DNA from 3 places in the Streptomyces sp. NPDC047081 genome. Region 2 is predicted to be linked to each of the others. Evidence: riboswitches for the same ligand, from Rfam matches in the RefSeq annotation. Region 2 holds a riboswitch; each other region holds the start of a gene.

What was found. Region 2 has a riboswitch for cyclic di-AMP ahead of ABZ848_RS14160 (transglycosylase SLT domain-containing protein). Riboswitches for the same ligand answer to the same signal wherever they lie in the genome.
Region 1: linked by a shared signal. The riboswitch ahead of ABZ848_RS30325 (M23 family metallopeptidase) and the one ahead of ABZ848_RS14160 (transglycosylase SLT domain-containing protein) in region 2 are both predicted to bind cyclic di-AMP.
Region 3: linked by a shared signal. The riboswitch ahead of ABZ848_RS15715 (LysM peptidoglycan-binding domain-containing M23 family metallopeptidase) and the one ahead of ABZ848_RS14160 (transglycosylase SLT domain-containing protein) in region 2 are both predicted to bind cyclic di-AMP.

What each region holds. Positions count from the first base shown of each region.
Region 1 is NZ_JBEYUY010000018.1:63,010-70,683, forward strand. Features, by position in the region: gene ABZ848_RS30310 (GNAT family N-acetyltransferase) at 1-2,619, opposite strand, end outside; gene ABZ848_RS30315 (HPr family phosphocarrier protein) at 2,819-3,100, shown strand; gene ABZ848_RS30320 (GntR family transcriptional regulator) at 3,239-3,925, opposite strand; gene ABZ848_RS30325 (M23 family metallopeptidase) at 4,113-4,889, opposite strand; cyclic di-AMP (ydaO/yuaA leader) riboswitch at 4,903-5,064, opposite strand; gene ABZ848_RS30330 (pitrilysin family protein) at 5,257-6,645, opposite strand; gene ABZ848_RS30335 (pitrilysin family protein) at 6,642-7,674, opposite strand, start outside.
Region 2 is NZ_JBEYUY010000006.1:256,761-264,434, reverse strand. Features, by position in the region: gene ABZ848_RS14175 (ATP-grasp domain-containing protein) at 1-1,186, shown strand, start outside; gene ABZ848_RS14170 (FAD-dependent oxidoreductase) at 1,251-2,453, shown strand; gene ABZ848_RS14165 (HAD family hydrolase) at 2,585-3,400, shown strand; gene ABZ848_RS14160 (transglycosylase SLT domain-containing protein) at 3,423-3,905, opposite strand; cyclic di-AMP (ydaO/yuaA leader) riboswitch at 3,910-4,102, opposite strand; gene ABZ848_RS14155 (CocE/NonD family hydrolase) at 4,359-6,356, opposite strand; gene ABZ848_RS14150 (peptide MFS transporter) at 6,376-7,674, opposite strand, start outside.
Region 3 is NZ_JBEYUY010000007.1:142,150-149,823, reverse strand. Features, by position in the region: gene ABZ848_RS15750 (acetate--CoA ligase family protein) at 1-13, shown strand, start outside; gene ABZ848_RS15745 (hypothetical protein) at 76-495, shown strand; gene ABZ848_RS15740 (APC family permease) at 507-1,904, opposite strand; gene ABZ848_RS15735 (hypothetical protein) at 1,931-2,068, opposite strand; gene ABZ848_RS15730 (TetR/AcrR family transcriptional regulator) at 2,279-2,899, shown strand; gene ABZ848_RS15725 (SGNH/GDSL hydrolase family protein) at 2,961-3,746, opposite strand; gene ABZ848_RS15720 (DUF6250 domain-containing protein) at 3,891-4,604, opposite strand; gene ABZ848_RS15715 (LysM peptidoglycan-binding domain-containing M23 family metallopeptidase) at 4,815-5,735, opposite strand; cyclic di-AMP (ydaO/yuaA leader) riboswitch at 5,740-5,905, opposite strand; gene ABZ848_RS15710 (alpha-galactosidase) at 6,206-7,674, opposite strand, start outside.

The DNA of each region.
Region 1 (7,674 bases), on a different contig from region 2:
GAGCGGTGCCGTCCGGATCGACCGGATCAGCGAGGTCGCGTCCCGGTCGGTGACCGGGACCAGGCGGTGCGCCATGTCGCCGAGCAGCTGCGAGGCCGCTCCGGCCAGCCCGAAGGACAGCACGGCCCCGGCCGCCGGGTCGATGACGGCCCGTATCACCGTGTCGACCCCGCGCGGCGCCATCCCCTGCACCACCGGGCGCAGCTCCTCCGGCTTCCCGAACAGCCCGGTCAACTCGGCGTACGCCCGCCGCAGTTGCTCCTCGTCCGCGAGATCCAGGCGTACGCCGCCCAGGTCGGCGCGGTGCCTGAGGTGCGGGGCGGTGGCCTTGAGGGCGACGGGGTAGCCGAGTCCGTCGGCGGCCCGTACGGCGTCGTCCGCGGTGAAGGCGGGGACGGCCCTGCGGACGGCGATGCCGTACCGCCCGAGCAGCTCGCAGGTCTCCTCGGTGCCGAGGGTGAGGCCCTGCCCGCGCGTGAGCATGCCGTCGATCTGCTCGGCGGCGCCCTTCTCGTCGATGTCCTCGTACTCGGGCACCTTGCCGGGCTCGGCCGCCTCGCGCCGCCACTGGGCGTACTTCACGGCCTCGCCGAGGGCGCGGACGGCGCGCTCGGCGGCGGGGTAGGCGGGGATGAGGCGGGGGGTGGTGTCGGGGACCCGCGGTGCCTGGGGCGGGGCCGGGGAGGCCGACGGCGGGGGCAGCTGCTGCGAGGGGCGGAGCCGGCGGGCGCCGGACGCCTTGGCCTCGACCTGCGGGGCGGTGCCGGCGGCGGCCGAGAGGGCCTCGGCGAGCCCGCCGAGCTCCACATGGACGACGAGCACGGGCTTGCCGGGGACCTGCTCGGCGGCGGACCGCAGCGCCTCGGCCAGCTCGGCGTCCGCGACCGAGGCCTCGCCGATCGCCGGGATCGCGGTGACGACCACGGCGTCGCAGGAGTCGTCCCCGAGGACCCGCAGCAGGGCCGCGTGGAAGTCGCCCGCCGTGGCCCCGGTGGTCAGGTCCAGCGGCTGCTGCGGCCTGAGCCCCTCGGAGAGGCAGGCGTCGTACGTCAGCAGCCCCAGCGACTCGGAGTTGCCGAGGATCGCCACGCGCGGGCCGGCCGGCAGCGGCTGCCGGGCCAGCAGCAGGCCCGCGTCGACGAGTTCGGTGATGGTGTCCACGCGGATGACGCCGGCCTGCCGCAGCAGCGCGGACACCGTGGCGTGCGGCAGCCGCGTGGCCCGTACGGCATGCCCCTGCGGCGCCGAGCCGGCGCCCTGGACGACGACCAGGGGCTTGGCGGCCGCGGTGCGCCGGGCGAGGCGGGTGAACTTGCGCGGGTTGCCGATGGACTCCAGGTACATCAGTACGACATCGGTGTCGGGGTCGTCGTACCAGTACTGGATGACGTCGTTGCCGGACACGTCCGCGCGGTTGCCGGACGACACGAAGGTCGACACACCCGTGACCCCGGTGACGCCGCCGCCGCGCCGGTGCAGCCGGGACAGCAGGGCGATGCCGATGGCGCCGGACTGGGCGAACAGGCCGATGCGGCCGGGGCGCGGCATCTCGGGGGCGAGGGAGGCGTTGAGCCGTACGTCCGCCGAGGTGTTGATGACCCCGAAGGCGTTCGGCCCGATGATCCGCATGCCGTACGTGCGCGCGTGCCGCACGAGTTCGCGCTGGCGCTCGCGGCCCTCGGGCCCGCTCTCGGCGTACCCGGCGGAGACGACGACCAGCCCCTGCACGCCGTGCTCGCCGCACTCGGTGACGACCTCGGGGACGTGTTCGGCGGGCACGGCGACGACCGCGAGGTCCACGTGCCTGTCGATGTCCCCGACGGAGCGGTGGGCGGGGATGCCGTCGAGCTCCTTGAGGTCTTCGGGGAAGGCCCTGTTCACGGCGTACAGCTCTCCCGTGAACCCGGCTTCCCTGATGTTGTCGAGGATGCTGCGGCCCACGCCCCCGGCCATGCGCCCGGTGCCGATCACGGCGACCGAGCCGGGCACGAGGAGCCGTCGTACCGACCGCGCCTCGGCGCGCTGCTCACGCGCGCGCTGGACGGCGAGCGAGCGGTCGGTGGGTTCGAGGTCGAACTCCAGGCGTACGACGCCGTCCTCGAAGCTGCGCTTCTGGGTGTAGCCGGCGTCCGTGAACACCTTGATCATCTTGGTGTTGGCCGGCAGTACCTCGGCGGCGAAGCGGCGGATGCCGCGCTCGCGGGCGACGGCGCCGATGTGTTCGAGGAGGGCGGAGGCGACGCCGCGGCCCTGGTGCGCGTCCTGGACGAGGAAGGCGACCTCGGCCTCGTCGGCGGGTGCGGACGCGGGCATCCCGTCGGCACCAATGCGGTCATAGCGTACGGTGGCGATGAACTCGCCGCCCACCGTGGCCGCGAGTCCCACCCGGTCCACAAAGTCGTGGTGCGTGAAGCGGTGGACGTCCTTTGCGGACAGACGCGGGTAGGGCGCGAAGAAGCGGTAGTACTTCGACTCGTCCGACACCTGCTCGTAGAAGCTGACCAGGCGCTCGGCGTCATCGACGGTGATGGGGCGGACGCGTGCGGTGCCGCCGTCGCGCAGCACCACGTCGGCTTCCCAGTGGGCGGGGTACTCGTGCCGGTCCGACGAGGTCTGCATGGGCCCCAGAGTACGGCTCGCGTCCGACAACGGCGCGAGGCAGTCTGTGGAGAACGACAGCAGAAGAGGGACAGGACGGAAGTCGGGCCGAGGCCGCGGTCCGACGCCCCCGATCCGGACGGGCGAAGGTCCGTTCCGGGCTTGCTTCATGTGTGGGAAACTGGTCTAGACAACCCTGAACACCGAAGGGCAGCATCACATGGCTGAGCGCCGCGTCAACGTCGGCTGGGCCGAGGGCCTCCACGCCCGCCCCGCTTCCATCTTCGTCCGGGCCGCCACGGCCGCAGGTATCCCGGTGACGATCGCCAAGGCCGACGGCAACCCCGTCAACGCGGCCTCCATGCTGGCCGTCCTGGGCCTGGGCGCCCAGGGTGGCGAGGAGATCGTCCTCGCCTCCGACGCCGAGGGTGCGGACGTCGCCCTCGACCGACTGGCCAAGCTGGTCTCCGAGGGTCTCGAGGAACTTCCCGAGACCGTCTGATCAGGGCATCACAGAAGGGCTCGTCCGAATTACCGGGCGAGCCCTTCGCATTTCCTGCACAGAGACCACGGAATTCCACTCGGGGGCAGCATGAATAAACCCCCGGGAATTCTCACTTCTTTGTATACGGCGCCTGTGTTAATGCCGCAGGCTCGGCATGTTTACGGGATGTTGCGAGTTCCTCACACGCTCGGCGCCGGTACCGAACCGCAGCCGGTGCGCCGCGCTGGAGCGCTCGGTGTGGAGGGTGGTGACGGCACGCGCGCGTTCGCTGTCGCCGCGCGCCACGGCGTCGACGATCGCGCCGTGCTCCGCCCAGGACTCCACGGGGTTGGCGGGCGCGTCCACGGCGTACATCCAGGCGATCTTGTGGCGCAGCTGGGTCAGCATCGAGGTCAGGGCGGGGCTGGCGGAGGCCTGGGCGAGCGTCTCGTGGAACCAGCCGCCCAGGGAGCGCAGATCCTCGCTGTTGCCCCTCCTGGCCCGCTCCTGGCCCAGTCTGACCAGGCCGCGCAGGACCTTGAGGTGGGCCTCGGTGCGGCGCTGGGCGGCCCGGGAGGCGCCGAGCGGCTCCAGGAGCATGCGCATCTCCAGCAGGTCGGCGGCCTCCTGCTCGTTCGGTTCGGCCACGCACGCGCCCGCGTGCCGGCGGGTCACCACGAAGCCCTCGGCCTCCAGGGTGCGCAGGGCCTCGCGGACGGGGACGCGCGAGACGCCGTAGCGGCGGGCCAGGAGTTCCTCGGTGAGGCGGCTCCCGCGCTCGTAGACACCGGCGACGATGTCGTCTCTGATCGCCGTGCATACCGAGTGCGCCGGAATACGCATGACCGACCTCCGTCTTAATCCCCGTGAAACGTCGCCGATTGACGTGTGTTCCGTGACTCTATTGCAATCGGCGGGAATTTCCGACGGGGGGCCGGAATCCATGGATATTTTTTGGACAGCAACCGGACGGAAACGGCGAAACCCCGGCTCGTGGAGCCGGGGTTCCGGAAGATCTCGCGGTCCGTCGTCAGACGTTCACGCCGTGCGAGCGCAGGTACGCGACGGGGTCGACGTCCGAGCCGTAGTCGGGGGTCGTACGGGCCTCGAAGTGCAGGTGCGGTCCGGTGACGTTGCCGGTCGCGCCGGAGAGGCCGATCTGCTGGCCCGGGGCGACCTTCTGGCCCACCGAGACACCGATGGACGACAGATGGCCGTACTGGGTGTACATGCCGTCGCTCATCTTGATCACGATGTTGTTGCCGTACGAGCCGCCCCACCCGGCCTCGACGACCGTGCCGGAGCCGACCGCGTGCACGGACGTACCACTGGCCGCGTGGAAGTCGATGCCTGTGTGGCTGCCGGAGGACCACAGAGAGCTGCTGGCCTTGTAGCCCGTGGAGACATAGGAGTTGGCGATCGGCGCCACGAAGGTGTTGAGGCGCTTGCGCTCGGCCTCGCGGGCGGCGCGCTGCTTGGCCTCGCGCTCCGCCTTGGCCTTGGCGACGGCCTTCTTGCGCGCGGCTTCGGCGGCGGCCTTCTTGCGGGCGGCCTCCTCGGCGGCCTGCTTCTGCGCGTCGGCCTGGGCGTCGATCTTGTCGGCTATGGAGTCGCCGATGGCGATGACGGGGTTGAGACCGGTCTGCTCGACGGTGCTCTCGACCGAGTTGTCGGCGGCGAGCGCGGGGGCCGCGAGGGTACCGATGACACCGGTGGTGGCGAGGGCTGCGACGCCGGCCGCCTGGACGGTGGAGCGCTTGAGCTTGCCGGGACGGCGGTGCTTCCCGGTGGCGCACATGAACGCCATGTACTGGCTGGTCCTTTCCTTCCTTCTCGCCTACCGGGTTAGCTGACGGGTTCGGAGCAGGAAGGTCTCCTACGGGCCCCCTCGCCGGAGCGCGGGCGTCCGATTCACCCCAGGGACTGCGTGGGTCCCCGGCTCCCCTGGCTCGCGCCGTACGGGGACTCGGCGATGACTGTCCGGTGCCGCGGATGCGGCGCGGTGCCTGACGGACAGCCCGGACGACGCTAAGCGGGGCGACTTTCAATCCCCAAACGGATCACGGTGTTTGTAGCGCATCCCACAGGGCAGACAGGCAACCTCCGCCCCAATTCGGACATAAGAGGGCCCTGGTGACGCATCAGTCACCAGGGCCCTCCACGCGCGCGTGCCGCTACTCGGCGGACACCACGGTCACTTCGCCGATGCCGAGCGCCTCCACGGGCGCCTTGATCTGCGCCGCGTCGCCGACGAGGACGGTCACCAGGCGGTCCACCGGGAACGCGCTCACGGCCGCCGCGGTGGCCTCCACGGTGCCGGTCGCGGCGAGCTGCCGGTACAGCGTGGCCTGGTAGTCGTCGGGCAGGTGCTGCTCTACCTGGTCGGCCAGCGTGCTCGCGACGGCCGCCGCGGTCTCGTACTTGAGCGGCGCGACTCCGACGAGGTTCTGTACGGCGACGTCCCGCTCCGCGTCGGTGAGGCCGCCCTCGGCGAGGGTGCGCAGCACCTTCCAGAGGTCGTCCAGCGCCGGGCCGGTGTTCGGGGTGTCGACGGAGCCGCTGATGGCGAGCATCGAGGCGCCGGTGCCGTCCGGGGCGGAGCGCAGCACCTGGCCGAACGCCCGCACACCGTAGGTGTAGCCCTTCTCCTCGCGCAGGACGCGGTCCAGGCGGGAGGTGAGGGTGCCGCCGAGGCAGTACGTGCCGAGCACCTGCGCGGGCCACACGCGGTCGTGCCGGTCGGCGCCGACGCGGCCGATGAGCAGCTGGGTCTGGACGGCGCCGGGACGGTCGACGATGAACACGCGGCCGGTGTCGTCGGCGGTGACCGGCGGCACCGGGCGGGGCTCGGCGGTGGAGCCCGTCCAGGTGCCCAGGGTCTCGCCGAGCAGTGCGTCCAGGTCGATGCCGGTGAGGTCGCCGACGACCACGGCGGTGGCGGTGGCGGGCCGGACATGGCGGTCGTAGAAGGCGCGTACGGCCGCCGCGTCGATCTTCTCGACGGTCTCCTCGGTGCCCTGGCGCGGGCGGGACATGCGCGAGGTCGCCGGGAACAGCTGCCGGGAGAGTTCCTTGGCGGCCCGCCGGGAGGGGTTGGCCAGCTCGTGCGGGATCTCGTCGAGGCGGTTGCGGACCAGCCGCTCGACCTCGCTGTCGGCGAACGCGGGCGCCCTGAGGGCGTCGGCGAGCAGGCCGAGCGCCTTGGCCAGGCGGGAGGCCGGCACCTCCAGGCTGAGGCGGACGCCGGGGTGGTCGGCGTGCGCGTCGAGGGTGGCGCCGCAGCGCTCCAGCTCGGCGGCGAAGTCCTCCGCGGAGTGCTTGTCGGTGCCCTCGGAGAAGGCGCGCGCCATGATCGTGGCGACGCCTTCGAAGTCGGCCGGCTCGGCCTCCAGGGGCGCGTCCAGGAGGACCTCGACGGCGACGACCTGCTGGCCGGGGCGGTGGCAGCGCAGGACGGTCAGGCCGTTGCCGAGCGCCCCGCGCGTGGGCGCGGGGAACGCCCACGGCTTGGCCTCGCCCGCCTGGGGCTGCGGGTGGAACTGCATCGTGGCGAGCTCGGTCACTTGGCCGCCTCCTCGTTCTTGTCGCCGGCTTCGACCGTGGCCTCGGCCTCGGGGTCTTCGGGGGGATCCGCGTCCTCGGCGACCTCTCCGGTGACGGGTTCGTAGACGAGCACCGCGCGGTTGTCGGGCCGCAGGCGGGCCTTGGCGACCTCCTGGACCTCCTGCGGCGTCACCTCCAGGACGCGCTGCACCGCGGTCAGGGCGAGCTGCGGGTCGCCGAACAGGACGGCGAACCGGCACAGTTCGTCGGCGCGGCCGGCGACCGTGCCGAGCCGGTCGAGCCACTCGCGCTCCAACTGGGCCTGGGCGCGCTCCATTTCCTCGGCCGTGGGGCCCTCCTCGGCGAACCGGGCGAGCTCCTCGTCGATGGCGGCCTCGATGACTGGCACCTCGACGTCACCGGAGGTCTTCACGTCCAGCCAGCCCAGGGAGGGCGCTCCGGCCAGCCGCAGCAGGCCGAAGCCGGCCGCGACGGCCGTACGGTCGCGCCGCACCAGGCGGTTGTAGAGGCGGGAGGACTCGCCGCCACCGAGGACGGTCAGCGCCAGGTCGGCCGCGTCGCACGCGCGCGTGCCGTCGTGCGGGAGCCGGTAGGCGGCCATCAACGCGCGCGCGGGGACCTCCTCCTCGACGACCTCGCGCAGCTGCTCGCCGATGACCTCGGGCAGCGAGCCGTCGCGGGGCGCGGGCTTGCCGTCGTGCGAGGCGATGGAGCCGAAGTACTTCTCGACCCAGGCGAGGGTCTGCTCCGGGTCGATGTCGCCGACCACCGACAGGACGGCGTTGTTCGGCGCGTAGTACGTGCGGAAGAACGCGCGCGCGTCCTCCAGGGTCGCCGCGTCCAGGTCGGCCATCGAGCCGATCGGGGTGTGGTGGTAGGGGTGGCCCTCCGGGTAGGCGAGGGCGGTGAGCTTCTCGAACGCGGTGCCGTACGGGACGTTGTCGTAGCGCTGCCTGCGTTCGTTCTTCACCACATCCCGCTGGTTCTCCATGGACTCGTCGTCCAGGGCGGCCAGCAGGGAGCCCATG
Region 2 (7,674 bases):
GCACCACGGAGGGGTCGGGGCGATACGCAGCCTGGGCCGCCTCGGCGTGCCCATGTACGCGATAACGGAAGACCGTTACACACCGGCCGCCTCCTCCCGCTATCTGAAGAAGGCCTTCGTCTGGCCGACCACCGGCACGGAGGACCCCGAGCACCTGGTGGAGGGCCTGCTGCGCGTCGGGCGCCGCATCGGCCGCCCCACCGTCCTCGTCCCCACCGACGAGGAGGCCGCCGTCCTGATCGCCGAGCACCAGGACGTGCTCGCCGGCCGCTTCCTGTTCCCGCGCGTCGACCCCGCCCTGCCCCGCCGCCTGGCCAGCAAGCAGGGCCTGCACGAACTGTGCGTGGAACACGGCATCCCGAGCCCGACGGCCGCCTTCCCGCAGTCGTACGACGACATCGTGGCCTTCGCCGAGAAGGCCCGCTTCCCGGTCGTGGCGAAGAACCGCGAGGCCTTCCTGCGCCGAAAGCAGCCCGCGGTGAACGGCACGACGCGGATCGCCACCCGCGAGGGCCTGCTCGACCTGGCCCGCGACTGGGGCGAGCGGCCCGGAGTGATCCTCCAGGAGTACCTGCCGAGGGAGGACGCCGAGGACTGGATCGTGCACGCCTACTTCGACCAGGACTCGACCCCGCTCGCGATGTTCACCGGCGTGAAGGTGCGCTCTTGGCCGCCGCACGCCGGAATGACCGCGAACGCGTACGTCGTCGACAATCCGGAACTCGCGGACCTCGCCGCGCGTTTCATCAAACAGATCGGCTTCACCGGAATCATCGACCTCGACCTGCGCTTCGACCGGCGCGACGGACAGTACAAGCTCCTCGACTTCAACCCGCGCATGGGCGCCCAGTTCCGCCTCTTCGAGAACGAGTCGGCGGTGGACGTCGTACGCGCCATGCATCTGGACCTGACCGGCCGCTCCGTCCCGGAGGGGGAACAGCGGGCCGGCCACCGGTACATCGTGGAGAACATCGACCTGCCCGCCCTGCTCGCCTACCGCCGCAGCGGCTATACGACGCCGCACGCCCCGGCGCGCGCGAGCGGGACGGAGCTGGCCTGGCTCGCGGGTGACGACCCGCTGCCGTTCCTCACGATGCTCGCGCGCTTCGTGCGACCGGGCGCGAAGCACCTGTATCAGCTGTGGCGCACCAACCGCCGCGGCAGCACCACCGGTTCGGGAGGCTGAGCCAGCACGCACAGCCGTCCGGGCCGGCACGAAGTGACGAAGTGACGTCCTGGGGAGGGACTTCGTGATCCGACCGGTTGCAGTCATCGGCGCCGGGCCCTTCGGCCTGTCGACCGCCGCCCATCTCCGAGCCCGCGGCATACCCGTCCGCGTCTTCGGCGAGCCCATGGTCAGCTGGCGCGACCACATGCCCGCCGGCATGCTCCTGAAGTCGACCCCGGCCGCCTCCAACCTGGACGCGCCGCAGCAGGGTCACAACCTCGTCGACTACTGCGACGCCGCCGGCATCAAGCGGCTGGTCACCGACGAGGACATCATCCCGGTCGAGACCTTCATCGCGTACGGCGAGTGGTTCCAGCAGAAGCTGGTGCCCGAGCTGGAGCGGGTCCGGGTGGTCTCGGTGGACCGGAACAAGGCGGGCGGCTTCGAACTGAAGCTGGACTCGGGGGAGTTGTTCACCGCCCGCGCGGTCGTCGTCGCCACCGGCCTGTCCGGCCTGGCCCATCTGCCGGCCGAACTCGCCACGGCCGCGGCGGACGGACCCACCCCCACGGGCCCGGTCTCCCACAGCTCCCAGCACCACGACCTCACGCGCTACTCCGGCAAGGACCTGATCGTGGTCGGCGCCGGCCAGTCCGCGCTGGAGACGGCGGCGCTCGCGGCGGAGGCGGGCGCCCAGGTGCGGGTGGTCTCCCGCGGCCGCGGCCGGGTCGCCTTCGGCGCACCGCCCTGGAAGCAGCCGAAGCTGCGCCCCGAGTCACCCTTCGGCCGCGCCTGGTCCCTGTGGGCCCTGAGCTACTACCCGCACCCGTACCGCTACCTGCCCGCCGAGACCCGCCACTACCTGGTCCGCCGCGTCCTCGGCCCGCTCGGCGCCTGGTGGCTGCGCGACCGTTTCGAGGGCAAGGTGCAGGTCAGCGAGGTCGAGCGGATCGTCCGCACGGACGCGGACGGCGGCAGCCCCACGCTCACGGTCCGCAGCCACGCCGGCCGCACGGAGACCCTCTCCGCGGACCACGTCATCGCCGCCACCGGCTACCGCGTCGACATAGCGGCGATGGACTTCCTCGGCCACGAGCTGCGCACCGGCCTCGCCGTGAGCCGCGGCACGCCCAAGCTCGGCGCCGGTTACGTCTCCTCGGTCCCCGGCCTGTACTTCACCGGCCTGCCGTCCGCGTCCTCGTACGGCCCGGTGATGCGGTTCGTGTGCGGCACGGAGTTCGCCTCGCCGAGGCTGGCCAAGCACCTGGTGGCCGCTCACGCCTGACGACGGCATACGCCACCGCCCGCCCCGAAGAGCAGACACAGGTACGGGAGTTGACTGAGATACGCAGGTGAACAAGGCGGTCGGCCGGTTCGCGATGAGTCCGTTGGGCGTCCTGTCCGTATTCTCTGATCATGGCCGCACCCACCGCATATGCACTCGTCGCCACCGACCTGGACGGCACGCTGCTCAGAGGCGACGACACGCTGTCCGACCGGTCCCTCGCCGCCCTCGCGCGGGTGGCGGAGGCCGGTGCCCGGCACCTCGTCGTGACGGGCCGGCCGGCCCCCAGAGTGCGGCCGCTCCTCGACGACCTCGGCAGCAGCGGGCTCGCGGTGTGCGGGCAGGGCGCGCAGGTGTACGACGCCGGCGCGGACCGTCTGCTGTGGTCGGTCACCCTGGACCGGGAGCTGGCCGAGACCGCGCTCGGCAAGATCGAGGCCGAGGTGGGCCAGGTGTACGCGGCCGTCGACCAGGACGGCGTCGACGGGCTCACGCTCATCGAGCCCGGCTATCTGATGCCGCACCCGACCCTGCCGGCGGTCCGGGTCAGCCGCCGCGACGACCTGTGGTGCGAGCCCATCAGCAAGGTGCTGCTGCGCCATCCCGACCTGTCCGACGACGAGTTGGCCTCGACCGCGCGCGCGGTGGTCGGTTCCCTCGCCACCGTCACCATGTCGGGGCCTGGGACCGTCGAACTCCAGCCATGCGGCATCACCAAGGCGACCGGCCTGGCGCTCGCCGCCGAACACCTGGGCCTGGGCCCGCACCAGACGATCGCCTTCGGGGACATGCCCAACGACATCCCGATGTTCGACTGGGCCGCGCACGGCGTCGCGATGGCCAACGCCCATCCCGAACTCAAGTCGGTGGCCGACGAGATCACCCTGTCGAACGAGGACGACGGCATCGCCGTCGTCCTCGAAAGACTGTTCCCGCAGGCCCGGTAGCGACGGGGCCCGGTGGCGCCTCCTAGTAGGCGCCCCACACGTTGTCGATGGAGCCGTACCGCTGGGCCGCGTAGTTGCAGGCGGCGGTGATGTTGGCGACCGGGTCGTACGGGTCGTACGAGGTGCCCGAGACGTGGTACGCGGCGAAGGTCGGGTCGATGACCTGGAGCAGGCCCTTCGACGGGGTGCCCGCGAGCGCGTTGGAGTCCCAGTTGTTGATGGCGTACGGGTTGCCGGAGGACTCGCGGATCACGTTGCGGTAGATGCCGTTGTACGTGCCGGGGATGCCGTGCTGCGCCATGACCTGGAGGGAGGCGCGGATCCAGCCGTCGAGGTTGTTGGCGTACCCCAGCGAGGTGGCGGTCACGGTCGTGGTGGTGGCCGCGGAGGCGCTGGTCGCGCCGATGACCGGGAGGGCGAGGACGGTGGCGCCGAGGCTCACGACGGCGAGCTTGCGGGCGAGACGGGAGCCTCTGGAGCGGCGGTGCTGAGCGGCAGCAGACATGACGGGTTCCTCTCCGTCGCCTGCGAGGTGAGCTGTCGGGTTCGGGCGGGAGATGCCCGGCCGCGCCGCCGCAAGGCGACACGACTTCACCCCAAAGCCGGTCCGGAATGTCCGAAGACGCCCCGGCCCGGCGACTTACCTGGGTCCCCCGCTCCTGCCCGTACGTTCTCGGTGGATGGCTCGGGCGGTGGCAGGATTCGGCGTCCGCCCGACAGGCCGGGAACGTATGCGAGAGCACATGTCCGGAACAAGTGCCGGATTCACAGAACACCCCTATTGACCTTGCTCTGAGTCATATGAGGCACTTGATCCTTTGCGGCTGCCAAGCCTCAACTGGCATACCGGAAAAGGCGGATCGGCCGAAATGCGGCGGAATGCGGATCATGGTCCGGCGTGAGCCAACTCACTGCAATCCACAAGAGTCGCAAATCGGGCAATGCCCTCAACTCACCGTCAACCGGCCGTCCGTGGAATCCGCTTCTCCCAGGTCCGGTGGAAGACGACCTCGCCGCCCTCCGCGCAAACAACCTCATTGGAGGTCAAAAAGGACTCCGCGTCACAGGTGATCTCGGAGCGCGTACGGATCGTCGTCTCCCAGGGCAGATCCGGGCGGTGCAGCCGGATCGACCAGTCGGAACGGGTACGGGCCGACAGCGGATCGCCCTCCTGGATCGTGTACGTCTCCAGCGCGTCCTCGGTGAACTCCAGACCGTCCGGGTACACGCGCGTGCCGCCGTACCGCGGGTCGACCTCCAGCCGCCACTCACCCCTGGCGACGTCCCGCACGACCAGCCGCTCGGGCCGCGGTTCGTCCAGCGTGACGGGGTGGTTGACGCCGAGCGGCTCGTACTGCTCCGGCTCCTCGAAGGCGATCGCCGGTTCCTCCGACGCACGCGCGCGTGCGGGCAGTTCCAGCGAGCTGCCCGCCGGGTCCAGCGTGAACCCGGCCGCCGACTCCGGCTGCGGCCAGATCCACGGCCAGTACGCGGAGGACACGGCGACACGGAGCCGGTGCCCGGGCGGGAAGGCGTGCCCGATGCCGTTCAGCTCGAACTCGACGTCCTCGGTGGCGCCGGGTGTCCAGGGGACGTCCTTTTCCCGCCCGTGCCGCGCGGAGAGGTTCAGCGCGCCGCGCGTGACGAGGGTCGAGGAGCCGTCCGGCGCGACGTCGCACAGGCGGGCGACGACCTGTCCACGTGGCGCCTGGGAGGTCAGCCGCAGCCGGACCCTGGGCCGCCCCAGCACCCAGGTCTCCTCGGCGACCTCGAAGTCGAAGCAGGCCGAGCGGGCGTCCTCGTCGCGCTGGTCGGGCGGGAGGTCGGCGTCGTTGCCGAAGGGGAAGAAGCGGCCGGCGTCGAGGCCGGTGTGCTGGGGGGAGCGGACCGGCACGGGGTCGCCCCGAAGGCCGTACGAGATCGTCGTGACGTTCGGCGAGGGCCAGGCGGGCTCGCCGACCCAGCGGCCGGGGAGGGTGTCGTAGACCGTGACCGGAGGGTGCGGGTCGCTGACGTACGCCCTCAGGAGCGGCTCGCGCATCACACCCGTGTCGGCGCCCTTGAGGTGCTGGTCCCACCACCGCAGCGTCTCCTGGAGGAACCCGATCGCGGGCCCCGGCGGCAGCCCCCGGTCCGGGTACTGGTGCGACCACGGCCCGATCAGTCCCCGTACCCGATCGGCCGGGAGGTGTTCCACCAGCCGCAGCACCGTGTCCCGGTACGGGTCGTGCCAGCCGCCCACCGCGAGGACCGCGGCCTCGATGGCGCCGTAGTCCTCGCAGACGCTGCCGTGCCGCCAGTATTCGTCCCTGGTCTGGTGTTCGAGCCAGGTGTGGATGAACGGGTCGACCGTCTCCAGGCGCTTGAGCCACATGTCCCGCCAGACCGGGCCGACGTACAGCGGGTCGGGCGGGCGGGAGACGAAGGCGAGCATGGTCGCCGCCCACGCGTGCATGTCGACGGCGAGGACGGAACCTCCCATGTAGTGCACGTCGTTGTCATAGCGATCGTCCGTGGAGCACACCGTGACGATCGCCTTGAGCGGCTCGGGCGCGAGGGCCGCGATCTGGAGGGAGTTGAAGCCGCCCCAGGAGATGCCGAACATGCCGACTTTCCCATTGCACCAGGGCTGCTCCGCAAGCCAGTTGACGACGGCGACCCCGTCGGCCAGCTCGGTCGCCGAGTACTCGTCGCCCGGCATGCCCTCGCTGTTGCCGTGCCCGCGGATGTCGACGCGGACGGAGGCGTAGCCGTGGCCGGCGTACCAGGGGTGGCGCTGGTGGTCGCGGGGCGCGGTCCAGTCGGTCAGGCGGTACGGGAGGTACTCCAGGAGCGCCGGTACGGGTTCGTCGGTCAGCGGGCGCCACACGCGCGCGTACAGCAGCGTCTGGTCCGGGAGGGGGATCCAGAGGTCCTCGTGGGTCGTGTCGTGGGGGAGGGACGTACGGATGTGCATGAGCGGGACCCCGTTGGCTTCAGTGGACCGGGTGCATCGTGCGGCGCAGCCAGGGCGCCGCGGCCATGACCGCGAGGCCCGCGGCCACCGCGATCGCGCCGTTGACGCCGAAGTAGGCGGGCTTGGAGACGTCGTCGTAGAGCTTCACGGTCTGGGCCTGGATGCCGTTGGCGAGGGCCAGGGACAGGAACCAGAGGGACATGGTCTGGCTGGAGAAGGCGGCCGGGGCGAGTTTGGTCGTGGCCGACATGCCGGAGGTCTCCAGCAGGATGTCGCCGAGGCCCAGCAGGAAGTACGAGCCCACGATCCACCAGGCCGACATCAGGTAGTCGTCGTTCGCGTGCCCCGAGGTCGGCAGCACCATCAGCAGGAAGGACAGCCCGCCGAGTACGACGCCGATCGCGATCTTGTTGGAGGCGTGCGGCTGGCGCCTGCCCATGCGCACCCACAGGGCGGCGACCACGGGCGCGAGGCCGACCTCGAAGGCGCCCAGCGCGGAGGCGTACCAGCTGGCGGGGAAGTCGAAGCCGAGGATGGTCGACTCGGCGTTCGAGGCGGCCAGCAGCATCATCGTCGAGTAGGCCTGGAAGAGGATGAAGTTGAAGACCGTGGAGGCGAGGAAGAGCACGATGTACGGCCGCAGCCGGCCGCGTTCCTCGGGGGTGACGCGGGGGCTCGCGAACATCACCGCGAAGTAGACCACCGGGGCGATCACGGAGATCAGGGTGAGCAGGTCGACGAAGCGGCCCATGGTCAGCCAGCCGGCGGCGGCCAGAAGGGCGGCGAGCACGGCCACGGCGGCCACACCGGCCACGATCAGGCGGATCGCCCGGCGCATGGCGTCCGGGGCGAGCGCGAACTCCGCGGTGTGCTTGCGCCCGGCCAGGTGACGGCGGCCCGCGACGTACTGGACCAGCCCGAACGTCATGCCGATCGCGGCCGCCGAGAATCCCCAGTGCCAGCCCTTGTGGTCGCCGAGCCAGCCGGTGATCAGCGGGCCCGCGAAGGCGCCGATGTTGATCGCCATGTAGTACAGCGCGAAGCCCGCGTCCCGGCGCTCGTCGTCGGTCCGGTACAGCTTGCCGACCATGGTGGCGACGTTGGGCTTGAGCAGCCCCGTGCCCGCGCTGATGAGCCCGAGGCCCACCCAGGTCATCGCCTGGGTCGGCACGGCCATCGCGTAGTGGCCGCAGGCGATCAGGATGCCGCCCCACAGGACCGCGCGGTACGAGCCGAGGATGCGGTCGGCGAGCCAGCCGCCGGCGACGGAGACCAGGTAGACGAGGGTGCCGTAGGCCGCGGAGACGGAGGCGGCGGT
Region 3 (7,674 bases), on a different contig from region 2:
TGCCGGGAATTGAGACCGGGGACCGGCGGCACGAGAGTCGGGGGCATACACAGCTCATCGCACAGGAGGAGCACCATGCCCGCCGTCGACGCGCAGGACCTTGCCGACCGCTACATCAACATGTGGAACGACCCCGACCCGGAGAGTCGCCGCAAAACCGTGCTCGACCTGTGGGCTCAGGACGGTGAGCACATCCTGCTGCCGCCCCAGCAGATGCACGATCAGGCGGTGGCCCTCGGTTTCACCACCGCCGCACTGGAGGCCAGGGGGCACGACGAGCTGCACGCGCGCGTGACGCGCGCGTACGAGGAGTTCGTCGCGCCGGGAACGTTCGTCTTCCGCCTCCAGGAGACGCCCCGGCAGGTGCGGGACGTGGTCACGTTCCGCTGGGAGGCCTTCCAGCGGGAGGAAGGCCAAGTGACCGGAGGCGGCCGGGACTTCCTGGTGCTGGACCAGGCCGGCCGCATCCGGTTCGACTACCAGTTCCCGGACTGACTCCGGCCCCGCTATCCCTTCTCCCGGCGCGTCCGCGCCCCGAGTGCGTAGAAGACGAGCCCCAGCACCACGAAGGCCACGAGCGGCACCACCTGGCTCAGCGTGTACTGGAGTCGCTGCCCGGCGAACGACTCGGGCAGCGAGTCCGCCGCGCTGCCCGCCGTCCCGAACCAGCCGACCCCGAAGCCGGGCCAGATCAGTACGACGACGGTGAAGGCGACGAAGACGGTGGCCAGCCCGCTGACCAGGCGGGCGCCCAGCAGGCCGCCGGGGACGGCGTACGGCCTGGGTACGTCCGGATGGCGGCGGCGCAGCACGGCCAGGCTCGGGAACGTGATGACGTACGAGATGAACGTCGTGCAGATGGTCAGGCCGAGGCCCGCCGCGAAGTACTTCTCGCCGTCGCCGCCGGTGAGGTTGAGCGCGATGACGAACAGCGCGGAGGCGAGGACGGCGGAGAGCAGGTTCACCCGGACCGGGGTGCCGTGCTTCTCGGAGATGCGGCCCAGCCAGGCCGGTCCCGCGCCGTCCGCGCAGGCCACCGCCTGGGCGCGGTGGGCGCCCATCGCCCAGGTGACGCCGGACGTCAGCAGGCCGATGATGAGCCCGGCCGCCGCGATGCCGCCGCACACCGCGCCGAAGCCGGTGAGCATGACCGTGCCGTCGGCCGCGATCGAGCCGCCGTACACCGTGAAGACGGCCTTGCAGGCGTCGATGAAGCCGCCCAGGCTGCCGATCCGGTCGCCCGGCAGCACGAACAGGATGCCGAGGATGGGGCCGCCGTACAGGAGCAGGGCGGCGAGGCCGGAGCGGAGGATGGAGAGGGGGATGTCGCGGCGTGGGTTGCGCATCTCCTCGGCGGCGGAGCTGGGGAGTTCGAAGCCGACGTAGTTGAAGATCAGGACGGGGACCAGGGCCACGAAGCCCGCGTACGTCGGGGCGAAGTCGCCGGCGGGGAGGGTGTGGACGCCGTTGCGTATCGCGTAGACGACGACCGAGACGAGGAAGAATCCGAGCAGCACGATCCGGGCGACGGCTCCGGCGATGGGCACCCACTTGCCGATGCGGACCGACTGGACGACGGCCAGCGCACCGCCCCAGATGAAGACCAGCCCGGCCGCGTACTTCCACGCGCCGGGCAGCGGCGTGAAGAACTCCTCCCAGGTCGTCAGCGCGATGATGCACAGGCTGCCGCCCACCCAGACCGGGTTGGAGATCCAGTAGAGGAGCTGGTTGACGCCGGCGGTGAGGCGGCCGAAGGCCAGCCGGGTCCAGACGTACGGGCCGCCCTGGACCGGGAAGGCGGCGCCGAGTTCGGCGACCAGCAGTCCGTACGGCAGGAAGAAGGCGAGCGCCAGGATCGCCATCCAGGTCAGGCCCTGCGGGCCCTGGGCGGCGACCGAGCCGATGGTGTCGAGGCCGACGAGCGTGCAGATCAGGAAGAACGGGCCATCGAGCAGGTGCGCCGGCGCAGGTCCTTGCGGAGCAGGGTGCGCTGCTCGCCCCAGCCCGCGGAGAGGTCGGGGCCGTCGGGTTCCTGCTGGGGGACGGATGTGGCGGGTGCGTGGGTCACGGGCGGACTCCTACTGGCGGACGTCTGCTGACGAAGGCCGGCGACGGCCGACGACTGCTACTGACTGAACGAACAGTCAGTAGTGCGGGGAGTGTGGCCTCGGCCACACGGCAGTGTCAAGAGGTCTGCGCCCGGTCCGCACCCGGTCCGGAACCGGTCATATGGGGGCCTCGACCGGCACCACCGGCGGCTACGCAATAGGGTGGCGGCGTGGCGAGAGTGCGGTTGAGCGTGGCGGAGCGGCGTGAGGAGTTGCTGCGGGCCGCCATCGAGCAGATCGAGGCGCGGGGCGTGGCGGCGGTCAGGATCGCCGACGTGGCCTCGGCGCTCGGGGTGAGCAACGCGCTGGTGCTGTACCACTTCTCGACGAAGGAGAAGCTGGTCGCCGCCGCGTTCGCCTATGCCGCCGAGGACGACCTCGCCCATCTGCGCAAGCTGCTCGGACGCCGTACGACGGCGCTGCGGCGGCTGCGTTCGGCGGTGCGCTGGTACGCGCCGACCGGGCAGGCCAAGGGCTGGCGGCTGTGGATCGAGGGCTGGGCGGCGGCGCTGCGCGAGCCCGCCCTGCAGGAGGTCACCCGGGACCTCGACCGGCAGTGGAAGGCGGCGCTCGCCGAGGTCATCGCTGAAGGCGTGGCGGCGGACGAGTTCCGCTGCCCGGACCCGACCGGCACGGCCCTGCGCCTGACGGCCCTGTTGGACGGACTCGCCGTCCAGCTGACCTCGTACACCGGCGCGGTGTCGCGGTCGCGGGCGCAGGAGTGGGTGGACGAGGCGCTGGCCCGTGAACTGGGGCTGGAGCGGGAGGCGTTGACCGCGTCGGAGCGGTGAGCCCCGGCTCCGCTCTCACGTCACCGGGGCTCACGTCACTGAGGCTCACGCCGTCGAAAGCTCAAGCCACCCTGGCGATCCGGCTCTTGATGTCCTCCGGTGACAGCGCGCCCTTCGCCGTGACGTGGTCGCCCGAGGACTCGCCGCGCAGGCGCCGTCCGATCCACGGCACCAGGTACTCGCGCGCCCAGTGCACGTCGTCCCGCCGGACGTCGAGGGTGCCGCGCGGCGGGAGCGGCGGCCAGGGCTGGTCGGGGTCGGCCGGGACCTCCAGGCCGAGGACCTGCCCCGCGCGCAGCGCCACGCGCGTGTGCCCCTCGGGAGACAGGTGCAGCCGGTCGCCGTCCCAGGCCCGGCGGTCCTGGACGGTCTTCAGGGACCACAGGTCGAGTACGGGGCAGCCGTACCGGTCGGCGATGGCCCGGACGTGCCCGTTGTACGTGGCGATCTTGCCGCGCAGATGCTTGAGCACGGGCACGCCACGGGTGTCGAACCCGGTCGTCACCATGACGGTGCCGACGGCCTCGGTGAGCCGTACGACGGCCCGCTCGAAGCGCTCGGCGACCTCGTCGGGGTCGGTGCCGGGCCGGATGATGTCGTTACCGCCCGCACAGAAGGAGACCAGGTCCGGCGCCAGCTCAAGAGCCTTCGGAACCTGGTCCGCCACGATCTGGTCGAGCAGTTTGCCGCGCACGGCGAGGTTGGTGTAGCCGAAGTCGCCCTCGGGCCTGCGGTCCGCGAGCAGCACCGCGAACCGGTCGGCCCAGCCGACGAACGCCCCGTCGGGGCCGGGGTCGCCGACGCCCTCGGTGAAGCTGTCCCCCACCGCAACGTACGACCCGATCACGGATCTGCTGTCACTCTTCGAATCGTCTGCCACGCTGTTCATGATTCACCTTCGAATGTGACCTACGCGACCGTAAGAAGGGGTTGACGGGCGGTGAGATAAGCCACTTCTAAAGATCTCCCCAAGCCAGGAATAACCTTCCGATCAGGGCTGTTGAAGGGTCAACCGCCAGACCCTGAAGTCGCTGATCCGGAAATGACTCCAGGTCGTCCGGAAGGCGAAATGCCCGCTTGTGTACGGGTCCTGGTCGTCGTAGTCGAAGACGAGCCGCCCGTTGTTCCGCCAGCGGACCGCCGACCCGTCGGACACGATCCGGACCCGGTTGGGCTCGTTCGCGACGAGCAGCGGCTCGGTGTAGTCGTAGATCAGCGGCCGGACCCCGGCCTCGCCGACGTAACGGCGCAGCCGGGTCGTGGTGTTGGTGTTGGCGCCGTAGCCGACGTAGTACGTGCGGAGGTAGTCGTACTCGGCCAGTGCTCCGCCGCGCCGCGTGGCGAAGATGTCGTCCGGGGAGCGGACGTCGGTGGCGTTCCAGAAGTTGTTGAGGTCGGACACACGGTCGTTGACCCCGCCTTCGGAGACGGCCGTGGCGGTGTACTCGATGGCGTACGGCCCGTCGAGGCGCCGCCTGAACCAGACCGTGGCGCCGGCGGGTACGTCCACCTCCAGCGTCCCGCGCGAGGCGGTGACCGTTCCGCCGTTCTCCAGTTCTACGGCCCATTTGCCGAGGCCGCGCCGGAAGTCGTCGTGGGCGAGGAGACGCCGGCGGGGCGCGGCGCTCGCGCCTTGCGCAGGGGCGAGGGCGGCCAGGGCGGCGCCTGCGGCGAGGGCTCCGAATGCTCTGCGGGTGGTCGTCACAGGCGGGGCTCCTTCGGATGCAGAAAGCGCTTGCAGGGCAACGGGGTTCACTGTGCCGCCGGCGCCCCCTCCCTGTCGACACCCCCGCCCCTCCCGCCACACGACCGCAACACCGCAACCCGAACAGACGGAGCCGGACACACCGAAGGCCGGACCCGGGGATCGGGGTCCGGCCTTCGGCGGCGTGTCGGGCGGTCGGGTCGGCGGGGGTCAGCCGACGGCGACGCCCTTCGAGCGGAGGTAGGCCACGGGGTCCACGTCGGAGCCGTAGTCCGGCGTGGTGCGGATCTCGAAGTGCAGGTGCGGGCCGGTGACGTTGCCGGTCGCGCCGGAGAGGCCGATCTGCTGGCCCTCGGTCACGGTCTGGCCGGCCGAGACGGAGAGCTGGGAGAGGTGGCCGTACTGGGCGTAGTAGCCGTCGGCGAGCTTGATGACGACCTGGTTGCCGTAGGCGCCGCCCCAGCCCGCGGAGACGACCGTGCCCGCGCCCACGGCCTTGAGGGAGGTGCCGGTCGGGACGACGAAGTCGACGCCGGTGTGGTAGCCGCTGGACCACATGCTGCCGGCCACGTGGTAGCCGGTGCCGATGGTGCCGCCGGAGACCGGGAGGGTGAAGCCGGTGGCGGTGCTGGTGGTCTCGGCGGTCCGGGTGGCGGACGTCTTGGCGGAGGACGACTGCGACTTGGCCGAGGAGGAGGACGAGGCCGAGGACGAGGACTTGGTGGTGCTCGTCGCGGCCTGCTTGCCGATGGTGAGCTTCAGGCCGGGGTGGATCAGCGACGGGTCGTCGCCGACGGCCTGGCGGTTGTCGGCGTAGAGCTTCTTCCAGCCGCCGGTGACGTTCTGCTCGTCGGCGATCTTCGAGAGATAGTCGCCGACCCGCACCGAATAGGTGCGCGCACCCGCGTTGTCGGCGGCGCTCTTCTTCTCGGCGGCCTTCTTCTGGGTCACCGGAAGGGACTGGACGGCCTTTTCGGAAACCGACTGGGAAGCGGACTGCGTGGTGGCCGCATGGGCGCCGGTGGCCCCCATGAGCGGGAGGGCGAGAGCGGCGCCACCGGTTCCGGCGACGGCGATCGAGCGGGAAAGACGCGGGGACTTCGGGCGGCGGTGCTTACCCTTCGCGGGCATGGCGAATTCCTCTCCGGCGCCTGCGAGGTGAGCTGTCGGGTGCGGACTGGAGATGTCCGGCCGCGCGTTTCGGCGCGGCTTTACCCCAAGCCTGTTCCGGAGACCGGTCCAGGCGGTTGTACCTGTGGGTCCCCCGCTCCTGCCGTTCACGGGTGAGTTGTGCGGACACCGGGCGGCGGCAGGATTGGGCGTCCGTCCGGATTGGTGTGGAACGTAAGCGACCAAGACGCAAAGGGACAAGTGACGGTTCCCTGTGAATGCGATTCCCTTGATCCCTTTCCGGAATTCCCCGTCACACTCCGTGAATCAGGAAGCAGTCGCCGAGACCAAAGTCCCTTGAAAAGCACCTGAATTACGTGAACATGACGGGGCACGCACCGTCACGGATATGACGCTCCTCACGTGACACTGCTCCAGCTTTCCTTATTCCAGAGCGAGTTGGAATGAAGACGCCAATTCGGACAGAAGGCTCAGATGCGGCGCAGGCGGAGGACTGCCGCATCAAGGTCGCCGCGCAGTCCGGTCCACAGTCCGTGATGCAGCAATACGGCACCCCTGTGAACTTCGCCCGTTTCACGGCATTCGTACGAGGCTGTGGGGTCGAGGCCCCGCAGTCGCAGCGCCGGTACGGGTTCGCCGTAACTCTGCGCCTGGAGCCAGGCGAGGACGACCGTCTCGTCGCCGCGCACGTACTGGACCGCGCTCAGGCCGCCCGTCGGCGGGCGCAGCCGGTAGAGGTCGCCGTGCTGCACGAGCGGGCGGATCTCCTTGTAGAGGGCAACCCACTCACCGGCCTCGGCGAGCTCCTCCTCGGTCCACTGGGTGAGGTCGCCGCCGACCCCGAGCACACCGGCCATGGAGCTCACGAAGCGGAAGCGCAGCGAGCTGATCCGGCCGTTGAGCTGGGTGTTGGGGCTGTCGGTGACCCAGGCGGCCATCACGCGCGCGGGGTGGATCTGGCTGAAGCCGTGCTGGATGGCGAGCCGGTCCAGCGGGTCGGTGTTGTCGGAGGTCCACACCTGGTCGGTACGGCTCATGACGCCGAGGTCGATCCGGCCGCCGCCGCCCGAGCAGGACTCGAAGGCGACGCCGGGGTGGGCGGCCCGCAGGCGGTCCAACAGGGCGTAAAAGGCGCGCACATGGTCGACCCACAGGCGCTGCGGATAGGCCTCGCCGGGCCAGCCGGCGTCGGTGAAGCAGCGGTTGAAGTCCCACTTGACGTAGTCGATCGGGGCGCTGGTCAGGAGTGTGTCGAGGCGCTCCCAGAGGTACTCCTGGACGTCCTCGCGGGCGAGGTTGAGGACGAGCTGATTGCGGAATTCCATCCGCTTTCGTCCCGGTTGGAACTGCGCCCAGTCGGGGTGGGCGCGGTAGAGCTCGCTGTCCGGATTGACCATTTCGGGCTCGACCCAGATGCCGAACTGCATGCCGAGCGCGTGCACGTAGTCGGCGAGCGGTGCGAGGCCCTTGGGGAAGCGGTCGGGGTTGGGCGTCCAGTCGCCGAGCCCGGCGCGGTCGCTGGTGCGCTCGCCGAACCAGCCGTCGTCGACGACGAAGAGCTCGACGCCGATCGCCGCGGCCCGCCGGGCGAGCGTGCCCTGCTGCTCCTCGGAGATGTCGAACTCGGTGGCCTCCCAGGAGTTGAACAGCACCGGGCGGTCCTGCTCGGCGTCCGGGATCACGTACGCGCGCTGGTACGCGTGCCAGGCCCGGCTCGCACCGCCGAAGCCGCCGTCGCTCCACAGGCCGGCGAAGACGGGGGTGGTGTACGACTCCCCCGACTCCAGCCTCAGCAGCCCGGAGTCGTCGTAGCCGGCACCGCCGGTGATCTGCACGCGCGCGTCCGGGAGTTGCGCCACCGCGATGCGCCAGGAGCCGGACCAGCCGAGCGCGCAGCCGTAGACCTCGCCGCGCTCCTCGGTGGCGTCGGTGTCGAGGG